3 regions of the Sporosarcina pasteurii genome follow, and region 3 is predicted to be linked to each of the others. Evidence: riboswitches for the same ligand, from Rfam matches in the RefSeq annotation. Region 3 holds a riboswitch; each other region holds the start of a gene.
What was found. A riboswitch is a leader RNA that binds a small molecule or an ion and turns the genes downstream of it on or off. The one in region 3 is predicted to bind lysine.
Positions count from the first base shown of each region.

Region 1: linked by a shared signal. The riboswitch ahead of AB1H92_RS12375 (Na+/H+ antiporter NhaC family protein) and the one ahead of dapA (4-hydroxy-tetrahydrodipicolinate synthase) in region 3 are both predicted to bind lysine.
Region 2: linked by a shared signal. The riboswitch ahead of AB1H92_RS04315 (aspartate kinase) and the one ahead of dapA (4-hydroxy-tetrahydrodipicolinate synthase) in region 3 are both predicted to bind lysine.

Region 1 covers NZ_CP160452.1:2,575,946-2,583,134, forward strand. Annotated here, with positions in the region: gene AB1H92_RS12350 (DUF3231 family protein) at 1-278, shown strand, start outside; gene AB1H92_RS12355 (YutD family protein) at 382-657, opposite strand; gene lipA (lipoyl synthase) at 674-1,633, opposite strand; gene AB1H92_RS12365 (methionine/alanine import family NSS transporter small subunit) at 1,853-1,963, opposite strand; gene AB1H92_RS12370 (sodium-dependent transporter) at 1,976-3,505, opposite strand; gene AB1H92_RS12375 (Na+/H+ antiporter NhaC family protein) at 3,665-5,272, opposite strand; lysine riboswitch at 5,417-5,596, opposite strand; gene yunB (sporulation protein YunB) at 5,654-6,439, opposite strand; gene AB1H92_RS12385 (bifunctional UDP-sugar hydrolase/5'-nucleotidase) at 6,466-7,189, opposite strand, start outside.
Region 2 covers NZ_CP160452.1:946,595-953,783, reverse strand. Annotated here, with positions in the region: gene AB1H92_RS04325 (succinate dehydrogenase cytochrome b558 subunit) at 1-87, opposite strand, end outside; gene AB1H92_RS04320 (YslB family protein) at 458-871, shown strand; gene AB1H92_RS04315 (aspartate kinase) at 936-2,156, opposite strand; lysine riboswitch at 2,251-2,428, opposite strand; gene uvrC (excinuclease ABC subunit UvrC) at 2,483-4,273, opposite strand; gene trxA (thioredoxin) at 4,510-4,824, opposite strand; gene AB1H92_RS04300 (electron transfer flavoprotein subunit alpha/FixB family protein) at 5,068-6,045, opposite strand; gene AB1H92_RS04295 (electron transfer flavoprotein subunit beta/FixA family protein) at 6,184-6,957, opposite strand; gene AB1H92_RS04290 (enoyl-CoA hydratase) at 6,985-7,189, opposite strand, start outside.
Region 3 covers NZ_CP160452.1:1,229,450-1,236,638, forward strand. Annotated here, with positions in the region: gene AB1H92_RS05545 (ATP-binding cassette domain-containing protein) at 1-1,518, shown strand, start outside; gene AB1H92_RS05550 (carboxymuconolactone decarboxylase family protein) at 1,659-2,060, shown strand; gene AB1H92_RS05555 (malate synthase) at 2,390-3,253, shown strand; gene AB1H92_RS05560 (hypothetical protein) at 3,519-3,641, shown strand; lysine riboswitch at 3,869-4,047, shown strand; gene dapA (4-hydroxy-tetrahydrodipicolinate synthase) at 4,172-5,056, shown strand; gene AB1H92_RS05570 (ABC transporter substrate-binding protein) at 5,190-6,158, opposite strand; gene AB1H92_RS05575 (ABC transporter permease) at 6,240-6,992, opposite strand; gene AB1H92_RS05580 (ABC transporter ATP-binding protein) at 6,925-7,189, opposite strand, start outside.

The DNA.
Region 1 (7,189 bases), 1.3 Mb from region 3:
CTCCACCCCCTTCATTACCTGGTCGTCCTAAAGCAAATGCAGATGACATTCCTGAAGGTGCTAGGCTTTCAGATGTCGAAATCAGCGGTGCTGTATCGATTAACGTAGGACAGGGACTTGTTTCTTGCAGTATGGTAATGGGTCAATGTCTAAGAGAAGATATTGCCATGATGTTTGGTAAATATCATGTTGAAAGAGCACTATTTGGCGCAAAATTACTACGTTTGAATAAAGAAAAAGGTTGGATTATCCCACCTCCACTTCATATCAACAATTAATGTAATATAAACTAGAGATGATTGAGAAAGTTAACAGAGTACTTGGAGTCCCATACTAAAAAACCATGCGATAGAAAACATTTCGCATGGTTTTTTAAAGTGGTTATTTCTTTACTTTTTTCAAAATAAAATGTGCACAACCGAAGTTACAGTACTCGTATAAATAGTCTTCAACTGTGCTGATTTTCGTTTCATAAGTTGCTTTTGGATTGCGGTCGTCAAAAAAGCCTTTTAAGCGTAATTGACCATATCCCCAATCTCCCAATATATAATCATATTTTATAAGCACTTCGCTAAATCTTTCGAGCAATGGGTCCTTTTGAAAGCCATCTCGAAAATCTTTAATTAATTCATACTCTGTATTTTCGAGCATTATCATACCTTTTCACCACCACTCAACTTTGCAATGTTGCTTGAAGTTGTTCTTCACCTTGACGTTGTTTTTCTTTCGCTGCCGCATTTACTTGCTCATCGGCATGGTAACTTGAACGAACGAGCGGTCCTGCTTCACAATGCGAGAATCCTTTGGACATCGCAATTTTTCTTAATTCGCCAAATTCTTGTGGAGAATAATATTTTTGAACAGGCAAATGTTTTTTGGTCGGCTGTAAATATTGACCAATCGTCATAATATCAACGTTATTTGCACGTAAGTCATCCATTGTTCCGACAATTTCTTCATGTGTTTCACCTAGGCCAAGCATTAAAGAAGACTTTGTTGGAATTTCAGGATACATTTCCTTCGCCCGTTTAAGCAATTCGAGTGAACGGTCATAAGTTGCACGTGCTCGGACTCTTTTCGTGAGTCGACGAACCGTCTCAATATTATGGTTTAAGATATCCGGTTTCGCATCCATTAACGTTTTTAAGTTTTCGTATACCCCACCCATGTCGGATGGAAGCACTTCAATTGTCGTAAATGGGTTTTTACGACGAATTGCCCGGATCGTTTCCGCAAACACACCTGCACCGCCGTCCTTCTGATCATCACGTGCAACCGCTGTGACAACGACGTGCTTTAAGTTCATTAATTGTACGGAATCAGCAACACGTTCCGGTTCGGCTAAATCAAGCTCGTTTGGAAGGCCTGTATTCACTGCACAAAAACGGCAGGCTCTCGTACAAATTGCACCTAAAATCATAAACGTAGCTGTTCTACGCTCTCCCCAACATTCATGAATATTCGGGCATCGAGCCTCTTCACAAACTGTATTGAGATTTTGTTCACGCATTAACTTTTTTAAATCTCTATAGTTCTCGTTTGTATTCAACTTAATCTTAAGCCAATCTGGTTTCCTTAAATGTTCAGTTTTCTTTCCTCGTTCAGGTCTACATGACAAGACAATCGACTCCATTTCTTGAAGACTTTAGTGAAGTATTACATCATTGCTGCAATTATACTTATTTATTATCTTGACTATCGTAAATGTATCACAATTACACTATTCAAACAACCTTCATCGCCGAATGAATCGGGCAAGTACTTAAAATAATTAAAATACCAAAAAACTGTAGAGAAAGTCCAAACTGGACTCCATCTACAGTCTGTTAAAGCGTTGTATATCGACCATCTGCTAAACTGATTTTTTCCTTGATTTCGAAACCGCGTTCACAATACTTGCGGCTAATCCTCCCCAAATGACGAGGATTCCAACGACCATCATTCCGATTGCTCCACCACTCATAGCGAATCCTCCTTAGTTTTCTTCATAATCTGTAGTCTCATGTGTATTCGGTTTCCATTTGGAGAGCGTAAATAAGACTGCTAAGACTAATGCGCCTAATGCGACAGACCAGCCTCCAAATAGAATAAATGTATTTGAGTATCCTTCATAATTTCCATTATCTGTTTCATGAAGCTTTAACAAGTTCGTACGTAATAAACCAAACATCATATACCCTAGGACTATCGGTGTAATGACGCTCAAACAAACTTTCCACCAAGCCCCTAGACGTATATCAGAAATCGCGTTTGCATGATTTTCAAATACGCCAAGCTTTCTAAATGCCCATGCGATCAGGATAACTTCTATTAATCCAATTGCTGCGACTCCGAATTGGTTGATGAAGTAATCCGCTGCATCAAGGAAGAATAATCCGCCACGTGTCGCGAAAAGCGTGGAAACAACTGCCGCTATTCCAACACCAACGATAACAGATTTACTTCTAGAGACATTAAATTTATCAGATATACCAGCGATATACGTTTCACAGATTGAGATGAGAGAAGATATACCAGCAAGTACAAGTGATAAGAAGAATAGCGTACCAAATAAGCTATTCATTCCTGGCATCTGATTGATAATCTCCGGGAATACAACGAAAGCTAAGCCTACGCCAGCATCGGCAACCTCTGAAACAGCAGTTCCAGCTTGCGTTGCCATAAAACCTAGTGCCGCGAAAATCCCAATTCCCGCAAGTAATTCAAAACCTGAATTAGCAAAACCTGTAATAAAAGCGTTATTCGTAATATCCGATTTTTTAGGTAAGTAACTAGAATACGTGATCATAATTGCAAATGCGATAGACAAACTAAAGAAAATATGTCCGTAGGCTGCTACCCATACTGTCGGATTGGCGAGTTTAGTCAAATCTGGTTTGAAAAATGCATCTAATCCAAGCAGTGCACCATCAAGCGTAACCGCACGTATAACGACCATTAGAAATACAATTATTAACATTGGAATAAATATACGGTTTGCGAGTTCTATTCCACGCTGTACCCCTGCTAATAGAATAATAAAAACGATTGCCCATACAAGTAGTAAAGGGATTAGTACACCAGGAACGTACCCCCCCACATCTCCAGGAGTATCTGCTAAATTCAGCACATCCCCAAACAAGAACCCAGCTGTATCAGTACCCCAAGATAAATTAAATGAGTAAATCGTATACTTCATTGCCCAGGCAATAATAACAGAATAATAGGTTGATATAACAAATGAGACAAAAACGCCCCACCAACCTATCCATTCAGATTTCTTGCCTGACATTCTAAAAAACGAAAGTGGCGCTGAACCACGATACTTATGACCGATTGTAAACTCCATAATTAAAATCGGAATACCCGCAGTTAATAATGCAAATAAGTAAGGGATAAAAAATGCACCGCCACCATTTTCATAGGCAACATACGGAAATCTCCAAATATTCCCAAGCCCTACTGCAGAGCCAACTGCGGCCATAATAAACCCTGCTCGACTCCCCCATTGTGAACGTCTTGACATGAATTTTCCTCCTTTTCCTTTTCTCTATTTGTCCGAAAATTCAAAAGCTAAACACAAGTTAATTATATATTGCTACTATTCTATTGTCAAAACATTTTTAAAATACCTACTATTTTTTTCGACAAAAAAAGAAGTGATGAATTCCATCACTTCTTTCGCTTAAATTGATTGTTTTGAATGACCTAACGCAACTTTTCCAGCCTTTGACCGCATTGTCCAAACTGAAAACAACACAATTAAAACGACAATAACCGACAATAACCCTAACCAGATCGAGCCAGTTACACCCAACACGACATATCCGATTACCGTAATTCCAGCACTCATCAAAGCGTACGGAAGTTGTGTCGCCACGTGATCCATATGGTTACATCCAGCACCCGTTGACGATAGAATCGTTGTATCTGAAATTGGTGAGCAATGGTCTCCAAATACCGCTCCTGCAAGGACTGCCGCCAATGCAGGGAGTAGCATTTCAGGTGAAGCATCTAACATAATTTTTCCCGCAATCGGCAATAAGATTCCGAATGATCCCCATGAAGTACCCGTTGAAAATGCCATAAGTCCAGCTAGTACAAACATGATGGCTGGCAAGAATGCAACTGGAATATTTGCTTGCATCACAACATTAGATAAATAAACTCCAGTATCTAACTTGTCAATTAAATCAGTCAAGCCCCAAGCTAAAATTAGTATAAGCACCGCTGGCATCATAGCCTTCACGCCACTCGTAAAAGCTTGTCTCATTAGCAAAGTATTTGCAGTTTCATTGTTTTTAAATTGCAGTGAATATAAGATTGCAGCTAAGCCTGCTCCTGATAATCCACCGATAACTAGAGAATATGGAACATTTGTATTTTCAAAGATTGACCAAATCGAAACAGCAATTCCGTCTGCAACACTTGCTTGATACCCTGTCCATACCATCATGAGCAACGTCACTACAATAAGTGTAACGATAGGCGCTACGAGATCTCGTACTTTACCATATGCATGCACAGGAAAATCTTCTTTTAATTGGCCAGGAATTTCTTTATTAGGATCGTATAATTGACCTTTGCTTTCCGCACGGTCTTCATGTCTTTTCATTTCGAAAAAGTCTACATTCGTCCAAGCAAAGAAGAATACTAAAGCCAATGTTGTTACGACATAAAAGTTCATTGGCGCCATTAATAAGAAGGCAGATAGCGGTGAATAGCTTATCGCAGCAGCTCCGCTAAACATAATACCGAGAAGACCTATCAAATATGCGCCCCAACTTGAAATAGGAGACACGACACAAATAGGTGCAGAAGTCGAGTCAATAAAATATGCTAGCTTTGCACGCGATATTTTATGGCGGTCCGTAATCGGTCTTGAAATTTGTCCGACTGCAAGTGAATTAAAATAGTCATCCACGAAAATGGCAATTCCCAAAGCAACTGTTAATAACTTCGCGCCTCGTTTCGTTTTCACGTGACGTATTGCCCACTCCGCAAATGCCCTGCTTCCGCCAGACAAACTAACAAAAGCGGTAATGACACCAAGCAATAAGATAAATAACATAATATTAATATTATCTGAGTTAATGGCGCTGCTGCCCCAATCCCAAAATGAGACCGTGATAGACTCCCATAATTCAATAAATATTTGCGTTGGTGAAAACGCAGCAACAATTAATGCCCCCGCTACAATACCAGTTCCAAGAGATAACAGTACGCGTCTTGTCAGCAATACCATTACAATCGCTAATATTGGTGGGATTATTGAAACCCAAGTTCCTATCATTCTAAATTCCTCCAATTGATTGGGGGTGAGGTGTTTTTCAGGTAATTAAAAAGCCAGCTGCTCGTCGCACAATCGAATGTGTTACGGGAAGCCGGCTTACTCTACTTTTCGTCTGTTTGATAAATATAAAAGCTTATCTCACGTCCGATTTGTAGCTCATCATCAGCAAATACGCTGTATGACAGTGTTATTCTTATTTAGAATAACCCCAACCTGATGACTTTGACAAATTCATCAAGCTTCGGCAAAACTCCCTTTCACACATGATCATCGTTGTCACACTTCCATGTACTACTGATAAGTAATGCAGCCTCTACCCTATCGATATTTTCTTTGTAGAAATGATTATATCAAAATTATTTAAGAACTTCAAGGGCTATTTTATTCCTGTAATTCCGGTTTCAACGGAACTTCAACATCCACATTCGGTTTCATCACTCCATCTCCAGTACTATAGACTTGTGGTACCGGACCTTGTACGAGTCCAATCGCAATCGGCACTGTTTGTTCTACAATCGATGTCTTTGTGGCAAGCGGAACAATGATTTTAACTTGCACTGTTAGGACAATGTTTACTTCAACATACGCATTATTAATACCGAATTCCTTAATATAAGGCACAACAGTTGCATGGGCATCACCGATAACATGAAAGCGAATTGGAATTCTTGGGCCAAGATTACCAAGGAGCGGTAAATCTGTCACTTGCCCAAGGGATACAAAAAAAACAACGCCCCCTTGCGATTGCATTTGTTCCGCATCATATTCGATATCTTCATCTAACGGTAATATATCAATATTTCCTTTTTCAATTTCATCTAAGTTTTCATCGACAGTTGTACGAACATCCGCAAGTATTCGATTGATCACTTCTGTATTATATTTCGCAATCACTTGATCCGAACTCTCGCCCGTTGGTACATGTTGAATCACATCATTCACATCAAGGACATTTGCAATTCGTTCCGTAATCGCTTCACTGATGACATGATTTGCGATTTTCTCGGTTTGAACTTCAGCATAACCGATGTAAATTGGAGTGAGTTTTTGATTGACATAGTAAAAAAAATAAACAACCGCTACAATTACAGCAAGGAAAATAAACGGCAATATCTTTCCTTTTCGCCGAAAGATTCCTCTCCGTTTAATTGGTTTTTGAAATTTCAAAACGACTCCTCCCGTTATAACATATGCTAGGGAAGAGTCGTTGATTCACCATTATTTTGACCGTACTTTGCTAATACATCTCGGATTAAATCGGGCATGAAATATTCTTTGTCTAACTCTTTAAACAATGGAAAGAAATATCCAAACGTAAACATATCTAGCGTTGCAAGTGTATACGTCTCTTCAGGTACAACTTCTTTATTTCCCGCGAAAAGCGCACCCCATCGGTTCCTATACAATCTTTCATGAAGAATTGCCCCCATCAAAGTACCACGAAATCCCAAGCCTTTTACTTCAATATGTGCCAAATCTTCGTTTAACGACTGCTCATAGACTTCTAGTAATTGGTCACCGGTTAATTCAATTGTACAGACGTTGATCGGATGAGGTAATATTTGGTGCATATCCCCTTTCGTGATCCACCCTTTTTCCAAACTTCCCAAAAAGATGCCTGCATTAAACAGCGCGCAATCTGCGTCCGTATAATCAATTAACGCCCTACCAAAATAAGAGGATAATTCGCTCGTGCCAAATAGATTTTGCTTCAAATCCACCGCATTATAAAACAACTTTTCTTCTAAGGCTGTTTTTCCAACATCTATATACTTCGCTATTTTCTCAACATCTTCTTCCAAAACTGGTAAGTCTGCTGAGCGATAAAGGCTCGCATGCTTATCAATTACCTGTTTTTTCTTATCGTCGAATTGCACTGTCACATGCCCTACAAAATCACCAAATTTCCCTGTCGCC
Region 2 (7,189 bases), 280 kb from region 3:
TAAGTGTTGAACTAGAAAAAGTCCAACTGGAATAATCCCTAGCAAAGAATGAAGGCGGCGCACAAAAAAATCAGATTCTCTCGTCAATTCTTTTACCCTCCCTTATTACTGAAGAAATCGGTTTCATAGTTCGTCATTGAAAAAACCTGAAGAAATATTGACCGAATCCCTCTTCATGGTACAATGTTATAGCATATACTATTGTACTCGTACGTTTTAAAGAGGTCAAGGTGCTGAATTGTTTAATAACACAAAAAAGTTAGTAGTTTACCATAATTCGACTATTTAAATTGCGGATTTCTTTAAAATTTACGATCTATTTATACGCTATTTTTAAAAACATTGTACAACCTCTTTATTTGAAAAATTAAAAGTCGATAACCATTCTACTGTGAAATTGATCATTAACCTCATAATGGAATGACAGATAGGACAATTTAGAAAGGTGCAATAAAACGTGGAGAATCATACATACGGGGAACCGACCCAATTCGGTTATGAATTAATACGAGACCATGTATTGCCAAGTATTCTTGGTAAACATGAAGGCGATATTCTTTACTGGGCCGGTAAAGAAATTGCTCGTAAGTTTCCAGTTTTCAGCATGGAAGAAATCCCTTCTTTTTTCCTTGAAGCTGGTTGGGGACAGCTTCAACTTGAAAAAAAGTCAAAAAAAGAAGCCTTTTACAAATTAATTAGCCCTGGTGAAAATCTAAAAGTAAGCGAGCGAAACTTCCAATTAGAAGCGGGATTTCTTGCAGAGCAATACCAAAAACTGAATGGCGTGCTTACAGAGTGTTATGCGGCCCCTGAGCGTAATGAACAATCAATTACTTTCCATATTGCGTGGGATAAAAAAGAAACCGTTTAAATTCCCCATATTAAAAATCGTTGAAAAAGGTGATATTTTGTACCTTTTTCAACGATTTATTTAATTACCCTACATGCCCAAGTTCAAATGTTTTATGTAACACGGCGACTGCCTCTTTCATATACATACTAGGAATAACGACTGAGACTTTAATTTCAGATGTGCTGACCATCTTAATGGGAATTGACGCATCGCGTAATGCATCAAACATGTGCGCCGCCACGCCAGGATTCGAAACCATTCCACTGCCTACGATAGAGACTTTAGCCAGTCCCACTTCGAAATCTGCTCGTTTATAGCCAAGTTCTTCTTTATTCATCTCTAGCACGTTCATCGCTTTTGCAAAGTCTTCATTTTTAATTGAAAATGAAACAGACGGTTGTTCTCCATCCATGATTGTTTGAACAATTATGTCTACGTTTACTTGCTGTTCAGCGAGCACAGTAAATATATTCGCAAGCGAACCATTGTAAGGGGTGTCGTACATAATTGTAATGCGTACGATGTCTTCTTCAAAAGCAACTCCACGTACGATAAGATTATTTTCCATTTCAATTTCCTCCTTAATCATCGTGCCTTCGCCGTTTATATGAGCTGGTCTTACACGAAGCGGCATTTGATGATTTTTAGCAAACTCAATTGCACGCGGGTGAAGTACGCCCGCACCTAAATTTGCCAATTCAAGCATTTCATCATAAGAGATTTCATTTAATTTTGCTGCCTCTTCTATCATTCTCGGATCTGTCGTAAAAACCCCTTCAACGTCCGTATAAATATCGCATGCGGAGGCATTAATTGCAATCGCAACCGCAACTGCACTCGTGTCCGAGCCACCCCGGCCAAGCGTCGTGACTTCAGCATCGTGATCAATACCTTGAAAACCTGCGATGACCGCCACCGCGCCTGATTCTAGTGTATCTACTACTCTTTTCGAATCGACGTCTTCAATGCGTGCGTTGCTGTGGATTGATTCCGTTCTAATGCCTGCTTGCCACCCGGTAAATGATTTCGATGGGATCCCTTTCGCGGAAATTGCCATTGCCAGTAAGGAAGCAGTCACTTGTTCACCCGTTGCAAGCAACATATCCAATTCACGTTTTTCCGCATCAGGATGAATATCTGCTGCAAGCGCTAGTAATTTATCTGTCGTTTTTCCCATTGCAGACACAACAACAGCCACTTGTTTCCCTGTATTTACTTCATCAATAATTAAAGAAGCTGCCCTTTCAATTCTTTCTTCATTGGCAACCGATGTTCCACCAAACTTCATTACAATCTTCTCCAAAATCTCCACCCACTTTCCCCTGAAACGCAAAAACAGCCCTCATTTAATAAATGAGAGCTGGTCCGATTAGAGTGTACACAAAAAACAGTGTCTCCTACGGGATAGCTCTCCAGGTAAAATATCCTGACAGACTCCCGCTTATTCAACGGAAATCCAGCAAGTACTCGATAACAGTTCGATTACTCGCTTCGGCAAATACCCCTTTCTTCTTCAATCGCTAGGCTGTTCCCTTCTTGAAGAATACTTTTAATATTTGCGCCTCTATCCTCACTAAGTATGATTATCTATCATATAGTGAAATAATTCAGTGTCTTCACTCTAACATATTACTTATTTTCTGGCAATTCTTTTTGGAAATATGCTTCCACAGACTCTGCTAGTTTTTCCGGCAATCCAGCTTTTTGAAGTTCTTCAGCTGTTGCTTCCCGAATCTTTTTCACAGAGCCGAAATGTTTAAGCAGGGCCGTTTTTCTTTTCGGTCCAATGCCTGGAATGTTGTCCAGAGAAGAAGTTATCGTATTTGCCCCTCTTCGTTGACGGTGGAATGTAATCGCAAATCTATGCACTTCGTCTTGAATTCGTTGCAACAAATAAAAGGCTTCACTTGTTCTCTTTAATGGAATTAGTTCGACTGGATCGCCGTAAAGAAGTTGTGACGTTTGGTGCTTCTCATCTTTTGCCAATCCAGCAATCGGAATCGATAAGCCTAATTCATCTTCAATGACTTCCCGTGCCACTTCCATTTGACCTTTTCCGCCATCAATTATTACCAAATCAGGCAACGGTAAATCTTCTTTTAAAACACGCACATATCGCCTTCTCACAACTTCACGCATCGCACCATAATCATCGTGCATCGCGGCGGTTTTCGTTTTATACTTACGGTAATCTTTACGATTCGGCTTACCGTCAATAAAAGAAACCATTGCCGAAACAGGATCCACACCGTGCGTATGAGAGTTGTCAAATGCCTCAATACGATGCGGAACAGCAATGTTCATCGCTTCGCCAAGTTCCTCACAAGCACCAACTGTTCGCTGTTCTTGCCGTTCGATTAGTTGGAACTTCTCAGACAATGAAATTCGTGCATTTTTCATCGCCAACTGTACGAGGTCTTTCTTTTTCCCTCTTTGTGGAATAAATACTTGTACGCTTAATAATTGCTTTACAACTTCTGCATCCACATCGGGAGGTAATAATATTTCTTTCGGAATTAAGTGGTCTGACTTACCATAAAACTGTCCGATAAACGTTAATAATTCTTCTTCTGGATCTTTATATAAAGGAAAAATTGAGACATCTCGCTCAATCAGCTTACCTTGACGGACAAAAAATACTTGGACACACATCCAGCCCTTATCGACCGCATAGCCAAAAATATCTCGGTCAGTAAAGTCATTCATCGTCATCGTTTGTTTTTCCATTACCATTTCGATATTCGTGATTTGGTCACGGTACTCTTTTGCCCGTTCGAACTCTAATGATTCCGCTGCCTCATTCATTTTTTCCGTCAATTCTTTTTTCACGCTTTTATACCCGCCGTTTAAAAAACGAGTGATGTTTGCAATCATTTCTTTGTACGTCTCTTCCTCTACCTCATGAATACAAGGTGCTAAACATTGTCCTAGGTGATAGTACAGACATGACCTGGTCGGTAATGTTTGGCATTTACGATATGGGTAAATTCGGTCCAATAACTTCTTCGTCTCACCCGCCGCATATGCGTTTGGATAAGGACCAAAGTATTTTCCTTTGTCATTTTTCACACGTCTCGTAATGATTAATCTTGGATGACGTTCAGCTGTAATCTTTAAGTAAGGATACGATTTATCATCCTTCAACATGACGTTATATTTCGGATCATATTGTTTAATTAAATTTAATTCTAAAATAAGCGCTTCAATATCTGAAGACGTAATAATCGTTTCAAAATCAACAATTTCACTTACGAGTCTTTGCGTTTTCCCATCATGGCTGCCTGTAAAGTAGCTGCGAACGCGCTGCCTCAACACTTTCGCTTTCCCGACGTAAATGACAGTCCCTTGACGGTCTTTCATTAAGTAGCATCCGGGATGATCGGGTAAAATCGCTAACTTCTCTTTTATTAAATCATTCATTTTTATCACCTACTCATTCAAGCATAGAGCACATGCTTCGATGTGACTAGCATAAGCCAATCAAACGAGAAAATCCATTTAAAAAGGCGACTTCCTAAGGAAAAGTGCGCCTTCGTTCATCTGATGCTCGAAACTAGATATAAAAAGCCGGGGTCCTTAAAATGGCCCCGGCGACTTGAAAAAACAGACATTTAATGTATCTTTATTGCTAGCAACGCATTCTCTTACCGCTGAAATTATGCGTGCTTTTCAATTAATTGTGCGAGTGCATCTTTAGGTTGGAAACCAACAACTTTTTCAACCATTTCGCCATCTTTGAAAAGAACAAGTGTAGGAATTGACATAATTCCGAATTTACCAGCAGTTTCTTGGTTATCGTCTACGTCAACTTTTACAATTTTCGCTTTCCCTTCGATTTCACCGTCAAGCTCCTCTAATACTGGAGCAATCATTTTACAAGGTCCGCACCAAGGTGCCCAAAAATCAACAAGTACAACACCTTCTGCAATGTGTTCTGCAAAGTCTTTGTCTGTCGCATTAATAATTGCCATTTCAAATCTTCCTCCTTTGATTTACAACTCTTCTGTATTGTAACATGCTCAAAAATAAGCCGCGAAAAATATGCCTATTCACTAATCCTGTCCCTACTATATTCGAATCATCATGCTTTACGTGACAAAAGCAGCTCTATCAATCCCCCAGTATGCCAAGTACACAGTTGAATCACACCTCCGCAATATGATAATAAAAAAGAAAGTCCTCTACATAGAAGACTCCCCTTTTCGATTAATGATTTATGCATGAACCTTTAATTTCTTAACTTCTTCAATCATCATTGGAATGACTTCGAATAAGTCCCCTACGATGCCGTAATCCGCAACTTTGAAGATTTCCGCTTCTGGGTCTTTGTTTATGGCGACAATCACTTTGGAGTTTGACATCCCTGCCATATGTTGGATAGCACCAGAAATTCCAGCACCGATGTAAAGATCTGGCGTAATAACTTTACCTGTTTGACCGATTTGTAGTGAATAGTCACAGTAATCTGCGTCACATGCACCACGTGATGCACCAATTGCACCACCTAATAGGTCCGCAAGTTCTTGTAGTGGCTTAAAGCCATCTGCACTTCGCACACCACGCCCACCAGCAACAACGACTTTCGCTTCTGACATGTCAACGCCTTCAGTGGCTTTACGAACAACTTCAGAAATAATTGTACGTAAATCTTTTACATCCACATCAACAGAAGTAACGTCACCGCTACGACTTTCATCTTTTTCCAAGGCCGCAATGTTATTCGGACGTACTGTTATGAACAGAAGCCCTTCTTTATGCTTTACTTTTTCAAATGCTTTCCCGGAATAAATTGGACGGATGAATAAAGCATCATCGTCTTCTCCTTCAATTTCAGTTACATCTGAAATGAGGCCAGCTGCTAGTTTACTAGCAATTTTAGGAGATAAATCTTTTCCTAATGCTGTATGACCAAAAACAATTGCTTCTGGATTCTCTTGTTCGCAAACCGCCATGAATCCTTGGCTGTAGCCATCTGAAGTATATTGTTTCAATTTTTCATGCTCAACCGTTACAACACGGTCTGCACCGTATTGAATCATTTCTGCCCCAAGTGATTGAACGGAATCGCCTAGTAGTACCCCAACAACTTCTCCGCCTGCTGAAACTTTTTTTGCAGCTGCAATTGCTTCAAATGAAACGTTACGTAAGACACCATCACGAGTTTCTCCAAGTACTAATACTTTTTTTGACATTCCCTGTCCCTCCTATATCCGATATAAAAGAAGAAGAACTTCTCGCTCTACCTCTTAATACTCGTCCAATTAAATATCAATATATACATCTAGTTTTCTATGATTAATAGCTAAATTCTTGAACAATCAAGTGAAAATTTAAATGACTTTCGCTTCATCTTTCAGTAACTGAACAAGTTCTTTCACTTGATCTGCTATTTCACCTTCAAGGATTCGTCCCGCTTCTTTTGCAGGTGGTAAGAACACATTAACCGTTTCAGTTTTTGCTTCTACGTCGTCCTCATCAAGATCCAGGTCATCGAGCTCCAACTCTTCTAGCGGCTTTCTTTTCGCTTTCATAATCCCAGGCAATGAAGGATAACGTGGCTCGTTTAACCCTTGTTGCGCCGTCACTAATAATGGCAGTGCTGTTTCGAGTACTTCAGAATCTCCTTCAACGTCACGAACAATCTTCACGTCTGTACCGTCAATTTCTAGCTTTGTAATCGTAGTTACATAGTTTATGCCAAGCATTTCTGCAACACGTGGGCCAACTTGACCTGAACCGCCGTCAATTGCAACGTTTCCTGCAAGGATCAAATCTGCATCTTTATCACTTAAGTACTCAGAAATAATCTTCGCAACTGTAAATTCATCCATTTCATCTAAATCATCTTCTGTATTAATTAAAACTGCTTTATCTGCACCCATTGCTAAAGCTGTGCGTAGCTGTTTTTCTGCTTCTTCATCCCCGATTGTAATAACAGTTACTTCTCCGCCATGTTCATCGCGAACTGTAATTGCTTCTTCAATTGCATATTCGTCATATGGATTAATGATGAATTCCGCCCCATCTTCAACAATTGCACCATTATTAACTGTAATTTTTTCCTCAGTATCAAAAGTACGTTTTACCAAAACATAAATATTCATTAATAACACCCTCCTCAGCTATTTTCGTCATTTCCCTTGAAATACAGGTTCTCGCTTTTCAATAAATGCTTGAATTCCTTCTTTAGCATCTTCAGAAACAAATACTTCACCAAAAGAATTCGCCTCGGCTTGAACGCCTTCATAATAAGTGGAAGTTTTAGTAAATTGCAACATTTCTAAAGCTGCTTTCACTGCAATCGGGCTCTTCTTAGCAATTTTCTGTGCGATTTCC
Region 3 (7,189 bases):
CAAGACGACGTTTTTGCAGTAGCTACACAATGCTTATGCCAAACATGTCTAGGTTCTGGTCTAAACCCAAAAGTATTGGCATGTAAAATAAATGGACTTAATATTGCGGAATATGATCAATTAGAACTGACAGAATTACTTCAGGAACTCACAAAAATCAATGATCCTTTGGGGAAATCTATTGCATTGCAAGCCATTCCGCAAATACAACAACTCGTTGAATTAGGATTGAGCTATTTAACTTTATCGAGAACAATGGGAACGCTTTCTGGCGGCGAAGCACAAAGGGTGAAAATTGCGCGTCATTTAGGGAGCAGCTTAAATAATCTCACATATATTTTCGACGAACCGAGCGCGGGACTTCATCCGGAGGAAGTGGATTTGTTAATTCGGATGCTCAAAAGGATTAAAGAGCATCATAATACGGTCATCGTGATCGAACATGACTTATCAGTAATCCAAGCAGCAGATGCAATCATAGAGATGGGGCCGGGGGCGGGTGCAGCTGGAGGAGAGGTCGTTTATCAAGAGAAATTAGAGGGATTGAAAAACTCTAGAGCGGCAACGTCATTAAACCAACAGATAAATATCAACCAGCGTCCAAGGGCTAGTAAAAGTTATTTTACAATCAAAGGAGCCAATCATAATAACTTAAAAAATATAAGCGTAAAGATTCCTCAACATGCACTTGTTTCAATATGTGGCGTTTCAGGTTCTGGTAAGAGTTCCTTAATGATGGAGGCATTTCCAGAAAGCTATCCAGAAACAATCATGGTTGGACAAGGCAGCATAGGCATCTCTAGTCGGTCTACACTTGCGACATATATGGGCATCATGGATGACATTCGTGCAATCCTTTCAAAAGAAACAGGTCAACCCGCGGGCTTGTTCACCTTTAACTCATTAGGCGCTTGTCCGATGTGCAAGGGGAAAGGAGTGACAACCCCAGACGTAGCGTTTGCAGATCCTGTCACAATTCCGTGCGAAGCCTGTCAAGGAATGAGATATTCAGATGAAGCATTGTCATACAAGTATCTAGATAAAAATATTGCAGAGATTTTAAGTTTGACGATCGATGAGGCGATGCACTATTTTAATTCACCAAGAATCATTAATAGAGTGAATACGCTAAAAAATGTTGGTTTAGGGTATCTCACGTTAGGGCAGACGACGAGCTCCTTAAGTGGAGGAGAAGTCCAACGTCTAAAACTTGCAAGCCATTTACAAAAAGAAGGACAAATCTACTTATTAGATGAACCTTCATTAGGGCTGCACAGAAAAGACAATGATAAACTTTTGAATGTCTTTCAAAATCTTGTCAACAAAGGGAATTCCGTAATCATTATCGAACACAATTTAGATTTTATTGCGGCGTGTGACTGGGTAATTGAATTAGGTCCAGGTGGGGGGAAAGAAGGTGGACAGATTCTATTTGAAGGCACCCCAGAAGAGATGTTAAATGCAGAATCGTTGACTGCGAAATGGTTGAAAAATGGATGTGAAGAAAAGTTGATTTAAAAGTTATTATCCAGAAAAGAACGGGTATTTCATTTAATGTGAAAATTTGTTAAAGTGGTTATAGCCATTTCTATTTATCGACATTTTCAGAGCGTTTCAGGCGTTGGGAATGGCGAATAGTTAACTAAGGGGGACTTCAATTGACAAAAGATCGTTATCAACAAGGCTTAGATAAATTAATGGAACTTACTACACCAGACAGTAACAACCCAACTGGCCATATGGATATTGGTGAGGGGTTTAAAGACATTGCACCTGATTTAAGCAAATTTGTTGTTGAATTTGCCTTTGGAGATATTTATGCACGTCCAGGACTTGATAATAAACAAAAAGTCCTTACAACAATTTCAGCCCTTGTTGCACAAGGAACACCGCAGATTGAGATGCATGTAAAAACCGGGCTGACAGTAGGGTTAACACCGGAAGAGATGGTTGGTTGTATTATGCATCTTATCCCGTATGTAGGATTTCCGCGTGCACTCAATGCTTTAAAAGCTGCTCAAAAAGTGTTTGAAGAAAATGGTGTCACAGTCAACAGTTAATCATTGAATCAGTTTTTGTTAGAAAAATGAAATGGTTTTAATCACAGTTTATTAAGTGATTAGAGCCATTTTTTGTCCTTAATAATGGCCTTTTAATTATGAAAACAATCTATTATACGACAAGCAAACAACTCTTGTCAATCGCAAAATTTGCAACATTTCAGAATATGTGATAATATATAGTTATAACAGTTATGGAGACGCCATTCGATCATCGTGCACAACTTCTTACGGACAGAATTTGAGTGCGATTTTTTGGTTTTTAAACTTCTTTTCATTTCATTCGGTCGAAATAAACAGCTAATTATTGATATAAGGAGAGTGGGTTAGTGAATTTAATTAATGAGGAAATTACTCATAAAGTGTTTGGTGAAGGAAATATCGTGGAACATGAAGGATCTATCATCACGGTTGATTTTAATGAGGGGATAAAAAAATTCGTTTATCCTGATGCATTTAGAGAGTTTATCACACTTAATGACCGAGATACTGCAAAATCTTTGAAGGAAATCTTTTTGAAAAAAGAAAAGAAGAAAAAAGCGCTCGAAAGGGAACGTGCAGAAGAACAAGAGAGACTGGCGCTTGAACGACAATTTAGGGAGAAATTAAAGAACAATCGGATCCATGAAAGCGCACAAATTGTTTTCTGGCTGGACGAAGAAGAACAACAAAATGTATTTACCGACTGGCAAGTAAGTACCGGCATGATTCAAAGCGGCGTAAATAAAGGCCAGCCAAATAGAGCGGCTCGTTTGCGTCCGAACAGTGCAGGTCTTCTGACTGCAAGAGAAGCGGAACAAGCAGAAACAGAAAGACGGATCCTCGGTCTCTATATGGTGAATGAAACATTTTCCGGCAACAGTAGTAATGATGGAATGGTCCCGTCCCACGCAGAATTTAGAATCAAACTGACAGACGAAGAAGCAGAGAAAATGCTTTTCTGGAATTACTATATCAATCAGAATCATCCTCATCGAACTTCATGGAATTCTGGTAAATATCGTTATTTCGATAATGTTTGGACTGCCCAAATTTTAAAAGATATCATTGCGTTAAAAACAGATGAAGAGCAAATTAAAGAAGTTGAACGCTTTCTGGAATATTTCTGTAAAATGAATGCACTTGACATAAATAACATTCCGGAAGCAAACGGAGCTTTGAAACAATCAGAATCAATCGACACAGTAGGTTGATTCACATAACCCGAACCAATGACATTAGGTAAATAGAGTAATCCTGCCCAAAGGATGTGTTTGGGCAGGATTACTTTTTGTTATGTCTTCAAAAGCGGGAATCATCATAAAACGCAATTACTTTGATTATTGTCATAAAAACGTCGAATGTAAGCGCTTTAGTTTCGAATGATTTGTGAAGGTGTACACATTGTCCTTTTTTTCTGTTATAAAACACAGTATACTAAAGGTGCAATGAAAAGTAACTAATAAAGGAGAATGTCAAATGTGGGTAGTCACAGTATTTGAGCAACATTCCTTCAGAATTTTCGAATATACAAATCAAAGTGAAGCGAAAAAAGCACTAGCACATTTTTCAAAAAACGCACGTCTTTCATATGTAGCTTAATCATATTGATCAATCAACCCTTTCCAATTTGGGAAGGGTTTTTTGTTGGGCCTATTTATGAAACGGTTTTTGGTTTTTAAAATGAAAAATCTTGAATGCGAAATTGCCGCTAATTGAATATGATCATTACACTTTAAACTGCTTTCGTAGAATTCATCCTTGCATTTTTTATCAAAAAGAAGTATAGTCATAGTAATTAAAGATTTCTCTTATTTCAAAAGTTTTGAAGTAAGGATAGAGGCGCAAAAACCATTAGTACACAACCTGAGGATAATGAGGTCCGATGATGATTGTGGAAAGGGGGATTTGCCGAAGTGGAGAGAGACTCATTTTTCTCGAAGCTGGTTCTGGGTTGAATAAGCTCAGGATTGTCATATAGGAGACTATATGGAGGGCTATCTTTTTGCAAAGAAATAATTTATTATTTCAGCTGCAACAACGAACCCTCGTTGTTGCTTTTTGCGTTTAATAATTAGTTGCCCTACTCCCTCTATTTATTTTCCAAAAATAAATGATAGGAAGTGGAGTTAATGAATTTTGGACAAATTGTAACAGCAATGGTGACACCTTTTGATGAACAGGGTGAGATTGATTTCCCAGCGACGAGTAACTTGATTGAGTACTTAATTGCCAACGGATCAGATAGTTTAGTGATTGCAGGGACTACTGGAGAATCTCCGACACTGACTGATGATGAAAAGGTTGAATTATTTAAGTATACGGTGGAAGTAGTACAGGGAAGAGTTCCGGTGATTGCGGGAACAGGTTCAAACAACACGAAAGCGTCGATTGAACTGACAATGCGTGCGGAAGAAGTAGGGGTTAATGGGATTATGCTTGTTTCGCCTTACTATAATAAACCATGTCAAGAAGGGTTATATGAACATTTCAAGACAATTGCAGCTTCCACGTCTTTACCGATTATGCTCTATAACATTCCTGGGCGCAGCGCCGTCAATATGGAAGTGGAGACGACTGTTCGACTTGCCAATATTTCTAATATCGTTGCGATTAAAGAGGCGAGCGCTGATTTAGATGCGATGGCTAAAATTATTGAGCAAACGCCTGACGAGTTTTCATTGTATAGCGGAGATGATAGTTTAGCGCTTCCTGTTTTGGCAATTGGTGGGGTGGGTGTCGTATCTGTGTCATCTCATATTATCGGAAATAATATGCAAACCATGCTTGAAAACTTTACTAATGGCGATGTACAACAAGCAGCGAGAGATCATCGTAGATTGCTACCTGTTATGAAAGCAATGTTTGCAACGCCAAATCCAACCGCAGTCAAAGCCGCATTGAATATTAAAGGAGTCGATGTCGGCGGTGTCCGTCTACCAATGATTCCGTTAAATGAAGAACAACTTCATGAGCTTCAAGAGGTTTTATTAACACACGATCGTATGGCTATTTGAATAGCTGAGCGGAAAAAGTTCACATAACAAACCATAAAATAATACAATAAAAAGCGGTAGCTCAATAACATATACTTGTATGAACAAAAAAGAGGAAGATAAAAACATTTATCTTCCTCTTTTTATATTTAATTTATTCGAGAGACTCTAATAGTTCTAATCGGAACAAACCATCGATATCAGCGCTTTTTGCATAACCAGCTTCTTCACTGATTGTCGCCATTTCTTGAATCACTTGTTCATTCACCAATGTTGTCACTTGGAGTCGACTAAAGGCAACTTCTACTTCTTCCTTGTCAATCTCTTTTCCTGTTAATTCTTTAATATGATGAATGACAAGTTCTTGGCTTTCTTCTGGATGTTGTTCAATAAATTGAACGGCTTTCATATGCGCTGTTAAATAAGCTTTCGTAAGCTCATCGTTTTCTAGAAAACCTTCTCTAGCAACGACGACTGTATTTGTAGAGTCTTTTCCCCATGCAAATGACTCCCAATCCAATAGCAAATTACCGTCTGCCTGTGATTCTAAAATATATCCCCACGGTTCTTGGGTTGCAGTTGCATCAACTGACTTTTGAATGAATAGTGTTGCTGTGTCAGCGGGGGCTGCCGCAAATAGTTCGACTGTTCCACCATTTGTCGTCGGTTTCAAATCTACCTCTTGAAGTGCTTTTCTTAACATAACATCTTGCGTACTTCCTATCACTGGAATCGCAACTTTTTTGCCGTCTAAATCTTTTAGTGATGATATATTACTATGATCACTTGTAACGAGTACGGCACCGCCATTTACAGCACCGGAAATAATATGATATCTCGGATCTTTCACAAAGATGTTCAGAAGTGGTCCCGGCCCAACTGTACCTACGTCAATCGATTTAGTTGCCATCGCTTCCATAAATAATCCGCCATTGCTCACTGTTTTTGTCTTAATTTCAATGTCATCGCTAAAAGCTTCCTTGAAATAACCGTTTTCCAATGCGACAATCGTTGTAATATGCGTTAAGTTTGGAAAATACCCGATGTTCACTTCTTTAATGTCGGCCTCGCTTTCTTTTCCACATGCCGCTAAAATACTGAGCAAAAATACTGTTAACAGCATAAGTACAGGTAATTTTCTTCTCATACAAATCACTCCTCTAATTTCGTCTTATTTTTAATGCTTTTAGCTAATAAATCTCACCTAACTAACTCCCCATTTCTTCTGGACGTTGCGTTCTAGTCGTAAAAAGACGACGTTATCCATAATCGTACCGATGACGCCGATAATAATCATGACAGAAATGACCAAATCCATCTGTCCTAATGATCTGCCCGTCTCAAGAAGTTGCCCTAAGCCGTTTCCAGCGCCGAGCAATTCTCCTGCCATTAATGCACGCCATGAAAATGCCCATGCAATTCGTAACCCCGAAATGAGTTGGGGAACAGAGGAGGGGAGGATAACGGTTCGCAAAAAGTGAAATCCGTTTGACCCAAATGTTTTGCCTACTCGTTGGTAAAGCGTCGGAACATTTTTAAAGCCACTCGTCGCGTTAATTGTCATCGTCCAAGTTGCCCCGATGGTCACGATAAATAAAATCGCAATATCATTCAAACCAAACCAAATAATTGCAAGTGGGAACCAAACAATACTTGGAATAGACTGAAGGGCAGTTACGAGGAATCCAAGTGTATCTTCCACCAGCTTAAATCGCCAAATTAAATAACCTAATAGCAAACCAAGTATGATTGCAATCGAAAAGCCAAGGAGAAGCCGACCTAAACTGCTCGTAATTGCGGAAATCATTTGTCCGCTAATCAAACCTGACAGTAATGTTTGAATGACCTGAGTAAAACTAGGAAACATAAAAGTGGGTAAATCTGATAATCTAGATGTGACTTCCCATATCCCCGCTAGCATCGCGATGAAGATCACGCGTCTTAAAACTGTAGTCATCGCCCATTTCCTCCTTTACTACTTTCTCAATTTCAGCTTCTAAAGCTGTTAAAATTTGTTTCTCTAATTGAAGCGTAATATCATTTGGTGTGATACCATCCTTCGTTGTTTCGACTGTAAAGGTTGCTTTGATTTTTCCTGGACGTGTTTCAAAAACAATGATTTTTTCCGATAAAAGCACAGCCTCCCGAATGTTA